One region of the Arthrobacter sp. NicSoilB11 genome, then DNA from elsewhere that is predicted to be linked to it. Evidence: predicted binding sites of a transcription regulator. Region 1 holds the regulator's gene; the other holds the start of a gene.

Region 1 (8,947 bases):
TGGTGTTCTCCGGCCTGTATCCGCTGGACGGCGCCGACTATCCGGTACTCCGCGACGCCCTCGAAAAGCTCATGCTCAACGACGCCGCGCTGGTTTACGAACCGGAAACCTCGGCTGCCCTCGGCTTCGGGTTCCGCGTGGGCTTCCTGGGTCTCCTGCACCTCGAGATCACCCGCGAACGCCTGGAGCGCGAATACAACCTCGACCTCATCTCCACCGCACCGAACGTGGAATACGAGGTGACCCTGGAGGACAAGAAGGTGGTCCGGGTGACCAACCCCAGCGAGTACCCCACCGGGAAGATCGCCGAGGTACGCGAGCCCATGGTCTCCGCCACCATCCTGGCCCCCAACGAATTTGTCGGCGCCATCATGGAACTGTGCCAGTCCCGCCGCGGCGTCATGGGCGGCATGGACTACCTTTCCGAGGACCGGGTGGAAATCCGCTACCGCCTGCCGTTGGCGGAAATCGTCTTCGACTTCTTCGACATCCTGAAATCCAAGACCCGGGGCTACGGCTCGCTGGACTGGAAGGCCGACGGCGAGCAGGCCGCCGACCTGGTGAAGGTGGACATCATGCTCCAGGGCGAACAGGTGGACGCGTTCAGCGCCATCACGCACCGGGACAAGGCGTACGCCTACGGCGTGATGATGACCGGCAAGCTGCGCGAACTGATTCCCCGCCAGCAGTTCGAAGTGCCCATCCAGGCCGCGATCGGTTCCAGGATCATCGCCCGCGAAAGCATCCGCGCCATCCGCAAGGACGTGCTGGCCAAGTGCTACGGCGGTGACATCTCGCGGAAGCGCAAGCTGCTGGAGAAGCAAAAAGAAGGCAAGAAGCGCATGAAGATGGTGGGCACAGTGGAGGTGCCGCAGGAAGCGTTCATCGCCGCCCTGACCACCGACGAATCGAAGGACAAGGCCAAGAAGAAGTGACCACCGCACAGCGGGGGACCCGCTGATGCCCAGCGTTCTTCCCCTCGGCGACCCGGCGCCGTCGGACGGTCTGCTGCCTGCCCAGGCAGCGGACGGTGCGGCGGCCCGGGCTTTCGGGTTGTACGTCCACATCCCGTTCTGCGCTGTGCGCTGCGGCTACTGCGACTTCAACACCTACACCGCCACGGAACTTGGCGGCGGAGCGTCCCAGGACGCATACGCCCAGACCGCCGTGTCCGAGGTGTCGCTGGCGGCTGCTGTGCTGTCACGTTCAGGGCTGCCGGACCGGAAGCTCAGCACCGTCTTCTTTGGCGGCGGCACGCCCACGCTGCTGCCGGCCGATGACCTCGCCCTGATCCTCCGGGCCGCCATCGACCAATGGGGCATTGACGACGGCGCCGAGGTCACCACCGAAGCCAACCCCGATTCCGTCACGCCGGAGTCCCTTGCCGTCCTCAAGGACGCCGGGTTCACCAGGGTGTCCTTTGGGATGCAGTCCGCGGTTCCGCACGTGCTCAAGGTGCTGGACCGGACCCATACGCCCAGCCGGGTGCCGCAGGTGGTGCAGTGGGCGCGCGAGGCAGGACTGGCTGTCAGCCTGGACCTGATTTACGGGACGCCGGGGGAGTCGCTGGCCGACTGGCGGCACTCCCTCGAAACGGCGCTTTCCTACGGGCCGGACCACATCAGCGCCTACGCGCTGATCGTTGAGGAGGGCACCAAGCTGGCCGCGCAGATGCGCCGCGGCGAAGTCCCGGGAATCGACGACGACGACCACGCCGACAAGTACGAGCTCGCCGACCAGCTGATCACCGAAGCCGGACTTGGCTGGTACGAGGTCAGCAACTGGGCGCGGACTCCGGAGCAGGCCTGCCGCCACAACCTCGCATACTGGCGGGGTGACGACTGGTGGGGCATCGGCCCGGGCGCGCACTCACACATGGGCGGGGTCCGCTGGTGGAACGTCAAGCACCCGTCCGCTTACGCGAACCGGCTGTCGCAGGGGCTTTCGCCCGCCGCCGGCAGGGAAACCCTGGACGCGGAAACAAGGAACCTGGAGCGGGTCATGCTGGAGGCCCGCCTCCAGTCGGGACTGGATGTCTCAACGCTGAGTGCCGGGGGACGCCACGAGGTGGCTGGACTGATCGCAGCCGGCCTGGTTGATCCTGCTGCCGCATTCCGCGGACGCCTGGTCCTGACCCTCAAGGGCAGGCTCTTGGCAGACGCAGTAGTCCGCCGCATCCTGCCGGACTAGAGCCGGCCCGCGGGCAGTTGCCCTTACTTGATCCAGCGCAGGTTGTACTGGTAGCGGTGCGGCTGGCCCCGGTTGACGTGGATCCCTGCCGCGACGGAGAAGCACGTGAGCGCCACCCAGATCAGCGTGGCAATGACCGCGAAGATGTTCCCGACGTAGGGGACGAACACCAGGATGTTGGCCAGCACCGCGGCGATGGTGGGCGGCAGGCTGAAGTTCAGCGCTTCCTTGGATTCCTGGGCGGTAAATGGCCCGCGGTCACGGAAGATCAAGTAGATCAGCAGCGAGGGGACGCACCCCAGGATCCCGCCGAAGTGCGCCAGCGTCGCCCACTGGCGGTCTTCGCTGGCCGTAAGCGGCAGGGCGTTGGCGGGGACGCCATGGTACTCGGAACGGCCCTGGCCGTCCCTGTGATCACGTGCGTTTTCTGCCACAGTCTGTTCCTTCGAAGGTGCAAGTGGTGCTGACTACAATTCCGGCGCGGTGCGCAGTGCCTCAGGAAACAAGGAACCGCACTACCAAGAATACTGGTTCCCGGGACGCCGTCCGCCCTTCACGGCACGGTCAGGAAATCGATGACTTCCTCGACCCTGCCCAGCAGCGACGCTTCGAGGTCCGCGTACGTGCGCACGGCGCCCAGCAGCTTCTGCCATCCCAGGCCGACATCTTCCTTGGTGGCGTGGGGCCAGCCGAAGGCTTTCAGGATCCCCGTCTTCCAGTCCTGCCCGCGGGGCACGGCCGGCCATTTGTCGATGCCAAGGACAGCGGGCCGGATCGCCTGCCAGACGTCCACGTAGGGGTGACCGACGATCAGGACGTTGCCTGCGGCGCCCGGGGAGGCCATGACGGCATCCGCGATGCGGGACTCCTTGGAGTCAGGAACCAGGTGGTCCACCAGGACGCCAAGACGGCGGCCAGGCCCCGGCCTGAAGTCCGCGACGGCTGCGGCAAGGTCGTCAATGCCGTGCAGGGGCTCGACGACGATGCCCTCCACCCGGAGGTCGTCTCCCCAGACCTTTTCCACCAGTTCGGCGTCGTGCTTGCCTTCCACCCAGATCCGGCTGGCCTTGGCCACCTGGGCGCGTTGTCCGGCGACCCGAACGGACCCCGAGGCCGTCCTGCCCGCCGCGGGACCGGCAGCGGCCGGCCGGGGGGCGGGTGGCATCAGCCGGATCGGCCGGCCCTCCAGGAGGAAGCCGAACCCAAGGCGGAAGGAACGCGATTTTCCCCTGCGGTCCTCCAGCGCCACCACATGCATGCCGCCGGATTTCTCCACCCGGGTCACGGCACCCACCCAGCCCGACTGCACTTCCTCGAGCACCATGCCGCGCTCCACGGGGACCTCAGGCAGTTCCGTCCGTGCGGGAGCGGATATGCCGCGTGGGCCCCAGTTCCGGTAATCCATGGATTTGATCCGCCTAGCGCTAGTGTTCAACTCCGCAATTTCGCCCGGAGCGGTACCAATGCTAACAACGGGCCGAGGCATAATAGACTGTTAGCACTTAGGCATGTCGAGTGCTAACCCTGGGTTGCATCGGGAGGGGCATGCGCCCCGAACCATGGATGGAGGTGGAGAGTGAGCGAGCCACGCAAGCTGGAAGTACTGCGGGCCATCGTGGAGGACTACGTCCACTCCCGCGAGCCGGTTGGGTCCAAGGCCCTGGTGGAGCGGCATCATCTTGGTGTTTCCAGCGCCACCATCCGCAATGACATGGCCGCACTGGAGGACGAGGGGCTGATCACCGCCCCGCACACCAGTGCCGGCCGGATTCCCACGGACAAGGGCTACCGGCTCTTTGTGGACCAAATCTCGGCTGTCAAGCCGCTCTCGGCCGCCGAACGCCGCGCCATCCAGTCCCTGCTCGAAGGCGCGGACGACCTCGACGACGTGCTGGAGAGGACCGTCCGGCTGCTGTCGCAGCTGACCAACCAGGTTGCCGTGGTGCAGTATCCGCACCTGAGCAGGGCACTGGTCCGGCACATCGAATTCGTCCTGCTCGCCCCGCGCAAGGTCCTCGTCGTCCTGATCGCCAACAGCGGCAAGGTGGAGCAGCGGGTGATCGACGTCGGGCAGGACCTTGGCGACGACGCACTGGCTGAACTGCGCACCCGGTTCCTCGGTGCACTGGGCGGAACACCGCTGCGCCAACTGGCCCAGGCGCTGCCCGCCGTCGTCGCCGCCACCCCGCACCCGCAGCGGCAGGCGGCACACGCATTGGCGCTCGGGCTGGAGGGCCTGGCGCAAAACAGCCGGGAGGACCGGATGGTCATGGCCGGCACCGCCAACCTGGCCAGGTCCAACGTCGACTTCCCCCTCAGCATCGGCCCGGTGCTCGAGGCGCTGGAGGAACAGGTGGTGATGCTGCGGCTGTTGAGCGAAATGGCCCAGGACCACCGCGGCGTCGCTGTCAGCATCGGACGGGAGAACCCGTACGACGGCCTTGCCGAGGCCTCCGTGGTGGCCACTGCCTACGGTCCGGACAGCTCGGCGAAAGTAGGCATCCTCGGGCCCACCCGGATGGATTACCCCACCACCATGGCCGCCGTCAGGGCAGTGGCGCGCTACCTTTCCAGGATTTTGGGGCCCTGACTCTTGGCCGCCGGAGCGCGCTTCGGCCGGAAAGCAAGAGCTGGGCCGCCCAACTGAACGCAGTACAACAAGGAAGAGATACGAACTTTGAGCAGCCACTATGACGTCCTTGGAGTCTCACCCGAAGCGACGGGTGAAGAAATCAAAAAGGCCTACCGCAAGCTGGCCCGCACCCTACACCCGGACGTAAACCCCGGTGCGGACGCATCGGAACGGTTCAAGGCAGTAACTCACGCCTACGAGGTGCTTTCGGACCCCCAGAAGCGCCGGATCTACGACACCACCGGCAATGAGAACGGCACCGACAACGGTTTCGGCGGCGCAGGCTACGCGGGCCAGGGCTTCGCGTTCCAGGACATTTTCGACACCTTCTTCGGCGCCGGCGGCACGTCCGGTCCCGCTTCCCGTGTCCGCCGCGGCCAGGATGCCCTGATCAGCGTACGGATCGACCTCCGCGACGCCGTATTCGGCGTGAACAAGAAACTCGAAGTGGACACCGCCGTGGTCTGCCCCACCTGTGACGGATCCTGTTGCCGCCCCGGCACCCATCCGGAACGCTGCGACATCTGCGGCGGCAGCGGACAGGTCCAGCGGGCCGTCCGCTCCATCCTCGGCCAGGTCATGACGGCCGCCCCCTGCGGCACCTGCGAAGGTTTCGGCACCGTCATCAAGGATCCCTGCAACGAGTGCAGCGGCCAGGGCCGTATCCGCAGCCGCCGGTCGCTGACCATCAAGGTCCCTGCCGGTGTGGCCACCGGAACCCGGATCCAGCTCTCCGGCCAGGGCGAGGCCGGCCCCGCGGGCGGTCCGGCCGGCGACCTGTACGTGGAGATCCGCGTCAACAATGACGCCACCTACGTGCGGGAGGGCGACGACCTGCACGCCACCCTGCACATCCCCATGACGGCAGCCGCCCTGGGCACGGATGTCAGCCTGGAAACCTTCGACGGCACGCAGGAGATCGACGTCAAGCCCGGTACCCAGTCGGGGGAGATCATCACCCTGCGCGGCCTCGGCGTCACCCACCTGAGGGGCTACGGCCGCGGCGACCTGAAGGTCCACCTCCAGGTGGACACCCCGGCCAAGCTCGACCCCGCGCAGGAGGACCTCCTGCGCCAACTGGCCAAGCTCCGTGGTGAACAGATCACCGAGGGCAAGCTCGCTGCCAGCGGCGGCATGTTCGCCAAGCTCCGGGACCGGCTCGGTAACCTGTAGCGGTGAGCAACCCCGTCTTCTTCACGCCCCCCGGTTCGCTGGCCGGGATGGCGGCCGGCAAACTCTTTGTCCTCGACGGGGCGGAGGCGCGGCATGCCGTCACCGTCAAACGGCTGTCTCCCGGCGAAGCGGTGGACATCGTCGACGGCGCCGGCACCCGGATGACCGGGAAGGTGGTGTCCGCCGCTCCCTCCGCACTCGAGGTGGAATGCGGGACGCTGACCGTCGAAGACAGGCCGGACGTCCGGCTGGTGCTGGTCCAGGCCCTCGCCAAGGGGGACCGCGACGAGCTGGCCATCGAGACGGCCACGGAACTGGGCATCGACGCCGTCATACCCTGGCAGTCCGAACGGTCAATCGTCCGCTGGAAGGGCGACCGCGCAGCCCGGGCCCATGCCAAATGGGAATCCTCCGTGGCCGCGGCCGCCAAGCAGGCACGGCGCGCCTGGATCCCCGAAGTGCGGTCCGCCGTCGACACTGCCGGGCTTTCCGCTGCCGTGGAAGCTGCCGACCTCGCTGTCATCCTGCATGAGGACGCCGTTCGGCCGCTGCGCACCGTCCTTGAAACATGGCAAGGGAAAGCAGGCTCCGGACCCCGGGAAATCCTGCTCATCGTCGGTCCGGAGGGCGGCATCAGCCAGCGGGAGGTAACGAAACTCTGCGATAAGGGCGCCGTGACCGCCCTCCTGGGGCACCATGTCCTGCGGTCCTCCACGGCCGGCCCGGCCGCCGTCGTGCTTGCCAGCGACGTCCTTGGCCGGTGGACGGCTACCGGACCTTAAAGGACCTCGTGTCCTCGTTCCGGTCCGGTTCCCCGCCGGAGCCGGCCTGGGCCACACGCAGCATGTAATCGCCCGGCGGAAGGTTCAGGGCCAGGGTGAAGACGCCGGCCTGCCCCTGTTCGGACGCAGCCGTGGTTTCACCCGCCAGGAACGGTGCTTTGCTGCCGCCGTCCGTAGACTGCAGGATCTGCCAGCGGAGCTTCGCCCCGGGCGATGTGCTGCGGCCGGTGATCTTCACGCTCCCGCCGGGCACTTCGGCGTTCTCCTGGGGATCAATGATCCAGACGGGCGCCACCAGGCCCGCGGCGCGGGTCATCAGGGCCCCGAGCTGCACTTTGCCGAAGGCCACGTAGTCCGTGTGGCCGTCCACGAGGATCCGGACCCGGATCTGCTGGCCGGTGTCGATCAGGCCCGAACTGGCGGCGGCAGCGGTTGCCGTGTAGATCAGCTGCTGGATGGCCCGGGCAGCCATGTCGGCATCGAGGTTGCTGTTGAAAGCGTCCGAGGAGACGTCGACGGTGATGACGTCCTTGCCGGAGATTGAGGTGGCAAGTTTGTCCGGGTTCTGCCAGGGCGTGAAGAAGTCAGGGTCCAGCGGCTTCTCGGACATCATGGCCCGCAGGGCGCGGGTGACCGGGTTCTCCTGTTCAGGGACGTCGCGGAATTCCCGGTAAAGAAAGATGTTCCCGCCGCTGCGGCCGATCCAGTAGACCGGCGCCTTGTTGGAGGACTGTGCGGTTTCCAGCGGGGCGCTGGTGGACAGCGTGTCCGGCATGGTGCCGCCCGTTGCCGGCACCGAGGCGATGGTGCCGGTGGGTGAGGGGCCGCCCTCGGCCGTGCAGCCCGCAAGGACCGGAACCAGGACCAGGATTCCTGCAAGGACGGCGGGGCGCAGACGGCCCATCGGTCGTCCTGCCCTTTCGGGCGCAGAGGTTTCCGGCACTGTCCTGCCCTTGTCCTTTCCTGGCGTGGCGGGCCGATCCCCCTGGCGGCCTGGTGTTCCAGCAGATGCTGGATTTCCAGCATTGCACAGCGGCGCGGCCGCCCAGCCGCTCTTTGCCTCCGCGGGCACAACTGCAACGGGAACGATATGAGGCCGATATGAAGTTGATACCTAAGGACGTCCCGGCACCCTCCGGACGGGTTGCAGCCGCTGCTCCATGGCGGCCTGGTATCCGGCCCGGCCCCGCGCTGGCGTAAGATAAAGGGATCGCTGGGGCCAGGAGCACCGTCCAACGGGCGCCGGCATCAGCGAACGCAAACATTGATGTCGATCTTCGAGGGGACCACGGGCCTGCGGGCCAGCACCATGACTGAATCAGCAAATGGTAAGCGCCGGCTCAATACGGGCGAAGGCAGTCCGGGTGAATTCCCGCACTCCCTGCCCGGCACCCGGACTGAAGTAGTCCTCTTTGAGAACTCCGACCAGATGGTTCAATCACTCGGCAGCCATGACGAGGCGTTGCGGTTCATCGAAGAGCAGTTCCCCGCCGTCAACTTCCATGCCCGGGGTAATGAACTGTCCATCAACGGACCCGCCGGTGATGTTCCCCGGATCATGCGGCTCCTGCAGGAAGTCCGTGGCCTGGTGGCCCGCGGCACGGTCATCACTCCTGCTGTGCTGCAGCAACTGGTGTCCCTCCTGCGCACGCAGTCACTGCAGAATCCCGTGGATGTGCTCACCCACGACATCCTCTCCAGCCGCGGCAGGACCATCCGGCCCAAGACGCTGAACCAGAAGAACTATGTTGACGCCATCGACGCCAACACCGTGATCTTCGGCATTGGTCCGGCCGGCACCGGCAAGACGTACCTGGCCATGGCAAAAGCCGTCCAGGCGCTGCAGCAAAAAGAGGTCAGCCGGATCATCCTGACCCGCCCCGCGGTGGAAGCGGGGGAGCGGCTTGGTTTCCTCCCCGGCACGCTCAGCGACAAGATCGACCCCTACCTCCGGCCGCTCTACGACGCCCTGCACGACATGATGGACCCCGAATCCATTCCGCGCCTGATGGCGGCCGGCACCATTGAAGTGGCACCCCTGGCCTACATGCGCGGCCGGACGCTTAACGACGCCTTCATCATCCTTGACGAGGCGCAGAACACCACGCCGGAACAGATGAAGATGTTCCTCACCCGGCTCGGTTTCGGATCCAAGATGGTGGTCACCGGA
Region 2 (8,947 bases), 1.4 Mb from region 1:
CAGCCTCGTTCAGCTCATGGCCGGCGTGGCCCTTGACCCACTCAAATGTGTAAACCCGGCCGGCCAGCTCGCGGTCGAGTTCCTTCAACAGTTCCACGTTCAGGACGGGTTTTCCGTCTGCCTTGCGCCAGCCCTTGCGCTTCCAGCCCGGCATCCATTTGGTAATTGAGTTGATCACGTACTGGCTGTCGCAAAGGATGCGCAGGTCCTCACCGGGCAGGTGGGCGGTGGCGCGCAGGAGGTCAAGGACAGCCATCAGCTCACCCTGGTTGTTGGTCCCGTGCGGCCAGCCCCCGGCCCGCCAGCAATCGTCATTCACATACCAGGCCCAGCCGGCCGGACCGGGATTTCCCAAGGCCGAACCATCAGCCGCTGCAGTAATCGTCACCAAACCATCCTGCCAGAAGCCACCGACATTGGACCGACGCCACAGCATCCCAGCCTGGCCGGGCTGCCGCACCCCTTCGGTGCCCCGGCAGCGGGCTGTGCGAATGGTCGTAAGCGCAACTTTGACGGCCGAAGCGACAGGGGTTGGGAAAACGCTTACCGAAACTTCTTGACGTGAGCATGCCGGGCGCGACACAATCACTTCATCACTCGAGAAAACGGTTTCTGATCTTCGCCGGTCAGCGCATCACGGCGACCCCGGCGCACAAGGAGCCCATCCGGAAGGAACATCAATGACGATTCCAGTCGTAAGCCGGCGCCGCTTCCAGCTGGGCGCGGCCGCGCTGGCACTCTCCATCCTGGCCACCGGCTGCGGGGCCCCCGGCGGTTCAGGCGACAACGGCCAGGTGACCTTGCGGTTCGCCTGGTGGGGCAATGAATACCTGAACGCACAGACAAACAAGGTCATCGCGGCCTTTGAGGCATCGCACCCGAACATCAAGATCAAAGCGGAGCCGGGAGAATGGTCCAGCTACTGGGACAAGCTGGCAACGAAGACCGCCGCCAACGATGCGCCCGACGTCGTCCAGATGGACCAGAAATACATCGCCGAATACGGCGGCCGCGGGGCGCTGATGGACCTGTCCAGGCAAAACGGCATCGATACCTCAAAACTGGACAAGGAAGCGCTTGCGTCGGGCCAGTACGGCGGCGCCCAGTACGGGTTGAGCACAGGCCGGAACGCCTATGTCATCATGGCCAACACGAAAGTGTTCCAGGCAGCGGGAGTGCCCGTGCCGGACGACAAGACCTGGACGTGGAAAGACTTCGTGGACACGGCGGCGAAGATCAGCGCAGCAGGTGACGGGAAGAGTTACGGGGCCGCTTATGGCAGCAACGAAGCCGACCTGATCATCTGGCTGCGCCAGCACGGCGAGAATCTGTACTCAGGGGACGGCAAGCTCGACTTTGAAGCCGCGACTGCAGCGTCCTTCTGGGAACGGATCAAGGAACAGCGCGACTCCAAGGCCAGCCCGGCGGCCACCGTGGCAACCGAGGATGCAGGGGCAGGACTGGAGGAAAGCCTGTTCGGAACAAACCGGGTGGCCATGGCCTGGTGGTGGACCAACCAGCTTGGTTCCCTTGAAGCCACCACCGGCAGCAGCATAAAGATACTGCGGGCCCCCAGCGTCGACGGCGCCTCGGCCGGCAATGGCATGTACTACAAGCCCACCATGTTCTGGTCTGCATCCTCCCGTTCGAAGCATTCCCAGCAGGCCGCGGAGTTCATCAACTACCTCACCAACAGTCCGGAGGCGGGTGCCATCCTGATGACCGACAGGGGCGTCCCCACCAATCCGGACATCGTTTCGGGCATCACCCCGCAGCTTAAGCCGGCTGACACCACCGTGGTTGGATTCCTGAAGGACATAGCCCCGGACATCAAGGACGCACCGCCTGTCCCGCCCGTGGGTGCAGGGAGCGTCCAGAACGTCATCAGGAGGTACACGGATGAAGTGCTGTACGACCGGATGACCCCGCAGGCCGCGGCGGAAGCCTTCAAGAAGGAAGTCCAGGGGATGCTGGATTCGGCCCGGAAGTAACTCCCCTCCCACAGCTCCTTGTCCGGGCGGCCAAGCCGGCACAGGCCGCATCCGTGGCCGGGAACAAAACCTCCGGCACAAAAGTGCGGCCCCCTCGCAAACGAGGGGGCCGCACTTTGCGGTTGGCGGGAGAGGTCCCAGCAGGAGGGCTTAGAAGCCGCCCATGCCTCCCATGCCGCCCATGTCGTCTCCGCCTGCGGGGGCGGCGTTCTTCTCCGGCTTGTCAGCCACCACTGCTTCGGTGGTGAGGAACAGGCCAGCGATGGAAGCCGCGTTCTGCAGGGCAGAGCGGGTTACCTTGACGGGGTCGTTGACGCCGGCAGCCAGCAGGTCGACGTATTCGCCGGTGGCTGCGTTCAGGCCGTGGCCTGCGGGCAGGCCGCGGACCTTGTCCACCACGACGCCCGGCTCGAGGCCGGCGTTGAAGGCGATCTGCTTCAGCGGGGCGTCGATGGCAACGCGGACGATGTTGGCGCCGGTTGCTTCGTCGCCGGAGAGCTGCAGGTTGGCGAATGCCTTGGCACCGGCCTGGATGAGGGCCACGCCGCCACCGGCCACGATGCCTTCTTCAACTGCAGCCTTGGCGTTGCGGACTGCGTCCTCGATGCGGTGCTTGCGCTCCTTGAGCTCAACCTCGGTGGCGGCACCGGCCTTGATGACTGCAACGCCGCCGGCCAGCTTGGCCAGCCGCTCCTGCAGCTTCTCGCGGTCGTAGTCGGAGTCCGAATTCTCAATCTCGGCGCGGATCTGGGAAACGCGGCCGGCGATCTGGTCGGCGTCGCCGGCACCTTCAACGATGGTGGTCTCGTCCTTGGTGACAACAACCTTGCGGGCCTGGCCCAGGAGTTCCAGGCCGGCGTTCTCCAGCTTGAGTCCAACCTCTTCGGAGATGACCTGGCCGCCGGTGAGGACGGCGATGTCGGCCAGCTGGGCCTTGCGGCGGTCGCCGAAGCCCGGAGCCTTGACGGCGACAGACTTGAAGGTGCCACGGATCTTGTTGACGATCAGGGTGGCCAGGGCCTCGCCCTCGATGTCCTCGGCAATGATCAGCAGCGGCTTGTTGGACTGCATGACCTTTTCCAGGACAGCAACCAGTTCCTTGACGTTGGAGATCTTGGAGTTGACGATCAGGATGTACGGATCCTCAAGGACCGTTTCCTGGCGCTCGGCGTCCGTGACGAAGTAGGCGGAGATGTAGCCCTTGTCGAAGCGCATGCCTTCGGTGAGCTCGAGCTCCAGGCCGAAGGTGTTGGACTCCTCGACCGTGATAACGCCTTCCTTGCCCACCTTGTCCAGGGCTTCGGCGATGAGGGCACCGATTTCGTCGTCACCGGCGGAGATGGAGGCGGTGGCCGCGATCTCTTCCTTGGTTTCGATTTCCTTGGCGGAAGCCAGGAGTTCGCGGGTGACAGCCTCGACGGCCTTCTCGATGCCGCGCTTGAGGGACAGCGGGTCGGCGCCGGCGGCAACGTTGCGCAGGCCTTCCTTGACCAGGGCCTGTGCCAGGACGGTGGCCGTGGTGGTGCCGTCGCCGGCAACATCGTCGGTCTTCTTGGCAACTTCCTTGACCAGCTCAGCGCCGATCTTCTCGTAAGGATCGTCCAGCTCGATCTCCTTGGCGATGGAAACACCATCGTTGGTGATCGTGGGGGCCCCCCACTTCTTTTCGAGGACGACGTTGCGTCCACGCGGGCCGAGGGTGACCTTAACGGCGTCGGCGAGGGTGTTCAGGCCACGCTCAAGGCCGCGGCGTGCCTCTTCATCAAATGCAATGATCTTGGCCATAACGGCAGTAGTCCTTTCGGGACAGTCGTTAAGAATGAACCTTCGCTGCAGTGCCCGCGACGGACGATCCTTTGACGGCGGCCTCTGTATGCCTCCGGGAGGGGATCTCACTGAAGTGAGGTGTTTCTTTCGCTCCTCGTCCGGTGCCCCGCGCCGCCGGCCGGAACCAGGCTTTGCTTTAGCAGTCGGTACGTCAGAGTGCTAACTCAATAATTAGCACTCCCCAGGTGAGAGTGCAAGCGAAAAGACGCCGGACGGGCGGGTAGGGGCAGCGGCTTCGCCCAGGGCGATCAGCTTGAATGTCCGGCCGTCTCCCGGCCGGTGGGGGTGGGGTTGTTCTCGGGGCCGTAGGTGAATACGGAGAAAACGGCGGTGGTGATATCCCCGTTGGAGTCGAAGGCAACCGGTCCTGACTCGCCGTCGTAATTGATGTCCGGATTGGCAGCAAGGCCGCCCAGGCACTCCTTGTACGTCAGGCACGGGGCGGGCGGGACCGTTGCCCCCGGGGCAGGCGTCCCTGCGGAGGGCATCCCCTGGGATGTGGTCCTGCCTGATGCGGCGCCACCCGAAACCGGAACCAGGTTGGCGGCGATGGAGCGTCCGGCATCGTCCTGGGCCCTTGCCGCCGCCAGGGCCGCCAGGGTAACGGCGTCGTAGGTTTCAGCAGCATACGAGACGTCCTTCAGGGAAGGATCAACGGCCAGGAGCTTTCCCTGGAAGGCGGCGGTGGGCAGTTGGCCCGGGACGACGGCGCGGGCGCCGTCCAGGGTCCGGGAGGCGAGCCCTGATCCGTAGCGGGCAAAGGCGCCATCGCTGAGGAGAACTTTTGAACCCCTGAGGCCGGAGTTGTTCAGCTCGGCCAACGCGCCCTGCGCCCCTTCCCGGGCAACCAGGACCACGGCGTCAGGGCTGGCCTTGGCTGCGGAGCGTGCGGCTTCGGCGGCGGCGCCGGGCTTGAAGGCGGCTCCGGGCAGGACCGTCAGGCCGGACTGTTGCGCGGCTTTCGTGACGGCAGCCGACAGGTCCTTGCCGTAGGCACCTTCCTGGTACACCACGGTGATGCTGGCGGCCCCGGCGTCCTTGGCGAGTTTGGCCAGCACAGGACCTTGCGCGACGTCGGCCGCGGCCGTGCGGAAGTAGTAGCCTCCGCTGGCGATCCCGGAGAGGGCGGCAGCGGTGTTGGCCGGCGAGATGAGGGGTATGCGTGCGTGGGACAGGATGTCCACGGCGGCGGCCGCGTGGCTGGAATCGGTGGGTCCAATGACCACGTCCGCCTTGGCGGCCACCAGGTCCTTGGCCTGGCCTGCGGCTTCCTGGTCCGGATGCGCCGGCAGCAGCTCCACCGGCCGGCCTTTGTGTCCGCCGGCGGCGTTGATTTCCTGGACGGCCAGCTTGGCGGCCGCCAGCTGGGGCGCATTAAGGAAGGCATTGCCGCCGGTGTTGTCCAGGATCAGGCCCACCCGGAGGACGCCATCGCCGGAGGCTTCGACCGGGTCCACCCTGGCGTTGCCGCCGGCGCCCGAACATGCTGTGACCGCGAGGACTGCCCCCAGGGAAACGGCCAGCGCCGCTCGGCCGCGGACCGGGGAACGGTAAAACGGCATCACTGGGCGGGCCGGACGTTTTCTGCCTGGGGACCTTTTTCGCCCTCCCCGACTTCCAGCTGCACCCTCTGCCCCTCATCCAGTGCGCGGTAGCCCTCCCCCTGGATCGCGGACCAGTGGACAAAAACGTCATCACCGGAGCCGTCAACGGTGATGAAGCCATAGCCCTTTTCAGCGTTGAACCATTTGACGGTTCCCAGTGCCATGATGAACAACTCTTTCCGTTGGGGTTATGCAGCCGTGGGCGGAGCGGGTGCGGCTAGCGGTATCCGGGGCCAAGCACCACCACGAGCGGCACCTGGAATTCGGTGCTGTTCACCACGGTGGGGATGTTGAGCAGCCCGGCAAGCGCCTGTGCGTTTGCCAGTTGCTGGGGGCCGGAGTAGAAGATCACGGAGGATTTCTGCGGGGCGCCGGACCAGTTGCCTACCTGGCCGAGGCGCCATCCGTCCGCCTGGACGGTTCCGGCCACCCGGCTGGCCAGCCCTGCCGTGCCTGCCGCGTTGTAAACCGCCACTGCCTGCGTCCTGTCGACGGCTGCCTCCCGGGTGGCGGAAGGTGTGGCCTGGGGCTCCGGGTCACTGCTTTGGGTTGGTTCAGACGAAGCAGACGGAGACGGCGAAGCAGGAGGCGCGGATGCCTGCGTGGCCGATGGGGTGGTTCCGGTTCCGGCCAGCGGAGCTGACTCCACGCTCGCCGATGCCTGGCTCGCGGTGGCGCTGAATCCCAGCTTGGGAAGGATCAGGAAGGACACCAGCCCTATGGCAAGGGCCGCCATCCCCACTACCAGGATGGGCCACAGCCGCACCCGGGACGGGGCCGAGGCCGTCCGGTGGACACCTTGTCGCGACGCGGCCTCCGGGACCTTGTCGAATTCATCGCGGGCGTATCTGGTCATGGTGGAAGGACATCCTTGTTGATTGCGGCTGTTGTCCCGGCCTGGGGGTTGTTAAGCGTCGGATCCCATGCGCCGGGCAGTGCGCGCACGGTGGCGCGACGTACGTAGTCTACGCAATCTCTTCACCAGCATGGGATCGTGTGCCAGCGCATCCTCGCGGTCGATCAGTGCGTTCAGGAGCTGGTAGTAATGGGTCGCGGAGAGGTCAAAGAGGTCGCGGATGGCCTGCTCCTTGGCCCCTGCGTACTTCCACCATTGCCGTTCCAGGGCCAGCATCTGCTGTTCGCGCTCGGAGAGGGAGGACTCACGGAGGGTGAAATCCGCCAAAAGGGACTTCCGTGGATCCTGCTCCGGCAGGTGTTCCCGGGCCGGTTCCGCCACGGCACACTCCTTCGCTGGTTACGGTAAATGTCTTACCCCCATGCTACCGGTCGAATAACACGGGTGTCATTCGCGCCCCGCGCCTGCACCGGCCCGGTGCCGCGGGCGGGCGTCCCCCGATGGCCTGCAAGAATGGAACGATGTTTGAATCGGATGCGCTGTTCGAGCTGCAGCAGGACCCGGCGGACGGCACCCGCTTCGCTGACCTGGCTGACCTGCCCCTGGCGGAGCTCATGGCGCCGGACTGGGCCACGGCACTGCAGGGAGTGGAGGGCAAGCTCCGGTCGGTCCTGGCCTTCCTGGCTGCTGAAGAGGCGGCCGGGCACCAACTCCTGCCGCCGCCGTCGAACGTCCTGCGCGCCTTCCGCCAGCCGCTCGCCGGCGTCAAGGTCCTCATCGTGGGCCAGGACCCCTACCCCACCCCGGGGCACGCAGTCGGGCTGTCGTTTTCCGTCGATGCCCGCACGCGCCCCCTCCCCCGCAGCCTGGTGAACATCTACCGCGAACTCGAATCGGACCTCGGCATTCCGCCGCGCGTCCATGGCGACCTGTCGGCATGGACGGAGCAGGGCGTGCTGCTCCTGAACCGGGTACTCACGGTCAGGGCAGGATCTGCTGGGTCCCACCGGGGCAAAGGCTGGGAGGACATTACGACGGCGGCCGTCACCGCCCTGGCATGCCGCCGGGCCGCGGATGGGTCCAGGATGCCTTTGGTGGCGGTGTTGTGGGGCAAGGAGGCGGAGGGCCTCCAGCCGCTGCTGGCAGGCGCCCCCGCCGTCATCAGCCCGCACCCCAGCCCGCTGTCCGCCTCCCGCGGGTTCTTTGGCTCCAGGCCATTCAGCAGGGTGAACCAACTGTTGCGCGAACAGGGTGCAACGGCCGTAACCTGGGAACTCCCGCCGTCGCCCTAGCTTAGGCTTGCCTTATGAGCACCGTCCCCGCCGCCACCAGCGCCACGAAGAAGAGCCGCCCCCAGGTCACCCTGACCGTGCTGCGCAAGGAACAGCTGTCCCCGCACATGGTCCGGATCGTGGCCGGCGGGGAGGGCTTCAGCGACTTCGCCAACAACGGCTTCGTGGACCGGTACGTGAAGATCGTTTTCCCGCAGCCCGGGGTTGACTACCCCTCCCCGCTGGACCTGTGGGCCGTCCGGGAAACCATGCCGCGCGAGCAGTGGCCGTTCACCCGCACCTATACGCTGCGCTGGGTGGATCCGGAGGCGAGCGAACTCGCCATCGACTTCGTGGTCCACGGCGACGAGGGCCTGGCGGGTCCATGGGCGGCAGGGGCACAGCCGGGCGAGACACTGACCTTCACCGGACCCGGCGGCGCCTACAACCCCAACCCCGAGGCCGACTGGTACCTGTTCGCCGGTGATGAGGCAGCGCTTCCTGCCATCGCCGCATGCATCGAGGCCCTGCCCGCGGAGGCAACCGGGCTTGCCTTCCTGGAGGTAGGTTCCGAGGCCGACATCCAGCCTGTTTCCGCCCCTGCCGGGCTGGAGATTACCTGGCTGGCCCGCAACGGCACACCGGCAGGTGCCAGCGACCTGCTGGTCAGGGCGGTGGCGGAGGCCGAATGGCCCACCGGCACCGTGGATGTGTTTGCACATGGCGAACGCGGCTATATGAAGGCCCTCCGCGAAATCTTCTTCAAGCAGCGCGGCCTGGACCGCCGGCAGGTGTCCCTCTCCGGTTACTGGGCGCAGGGCCGCGTGGAGGACGTGTTCCAGGCCGAGAAAAAGCTCCCGGTCGGCCAGATCTAGCGGCGGCGCGCCCGGCGCCGCTCGTTGCTTGCCAGGCTGCGGGTCAGGGGCCGGGCCAGCACGTCGCCCAGGACGATCCCGCCGGCCGTTCCCAGCACGATGGCACCGGCGCTGAGCATTCCTCCGGCGCCGGCCAGGATCTCGGACTCCTCAACGGTGAGGACGTACATGGACCGGAATATCGTGAGGCCGGGCAGCAGGATCAGGGCTGCGGGAACTGCCACCACCAGCTGCGGCGCACCCATCCGCAGCGCCACCACCCGTGCCAGCAGGCCAATGACGACGGCGGCCATGGCAGGGGCGAAACGGTCGCCGATGCCCAGCAGGCCGCAGCCCAGCAGCACCAGGTAGCCCGCCACGCCTACGGCTGCGGTTGGCAGCAGGAGCTTCCAGGTGGTCTGTTCCGTAATGCCGATGGCCATCACGGCGGCGGCTACGAAGATGATGAGGACCCACAGATCGTAGGCGGGCGGGAAGGTCTGGGTGACGTCGATGCGCTGCAGCCCGGTCAGCTCCCCCACCA

The links. Region 1 encodes HrcA, which represses chaperone genes, less so after heat shock. Its sites were predicted from a motif close to TTNGCACTCGNNNNNNNCGAGTGCNAA; they were not measured.
Region 2: groL (chaperonin GroEL) is a predicted target of HrcA. The motif match lies at 3,955-3,981, and genes of this name have one in related genera.

The regions. Positions count from the first base shown of each region.
Region 1 is NZ_AP024657.1:2,251,905-2,260,851, reverse strand. It holds gene lepA (translation elongation factor 4) at 1-935, shown strand, start outside; gene hemW (radical SAM family heme chaperone HemW) at 961-2,190, shown strand; gene LDO14_RS10415 (DUF4870 domain-containing protein) at 2,214-2,624, opposite strand; gene LDO14_RS10410 (DUF3097 domain-containing protein) at 2,744-3,595, opposite strand; gene hrcA (heat-inducible transcriptional repressor HrcA) at 3,767-4,780, shown strand; gene dnaJ (molecular chaperone DnaJ) at 4,868-5,995, shown strand; gene LDO14_RS10395 (16S rRNA (uracil(1498)-N(3))-methyltransferase) at 5,998-6,777, shown strand; gene LDO14_RS10390 (GerMN domain-containing protein) at 6,764-7,681, opposite strand; gene LDO14_RS10385 (PhoH family protein) at 8,087-8,947, shown strand, end outside.
Region 2 is NZ_AP024657.1:856,914-865,860, reverse strand. It holds gene LDO14_RS04095 (ribonuclease HI family protein) at 1-388, opposite strand, end outside; gene LDO14_RS04090 (extracellular solute-binding protein) at 681-1,991, shown strand; gene groL (chaperonin GroEL) at 2,142-3,776, opposite strand; gene LDO14_RS04080 (ABC transporter substrate-binding protein) at 4,067-5,380, opposite strand; gene LDO14_RS04075 (cold-shock protein) at 5,380-5,586, opposite strand; gene LDO14_RS04070 (LytR C-terminal domain-containing protein) at 5,640-6,278, opposite strand; gene LDO14_RS04065 (DUF3263 domain-containing protein) at 6,330-6,659, opposite strand; gene LDO14_RS04060 (uracil-DNA glycosylase) at 6,800-7,570, shown strand; gene LDO14_RS04055 (siderophore-interacting protein) at 7,585-8,424, shown strand; gene LDO14_RS04050 (threonine/serine exporter family protein) at 8,421-8,947, opposite strand, start outside.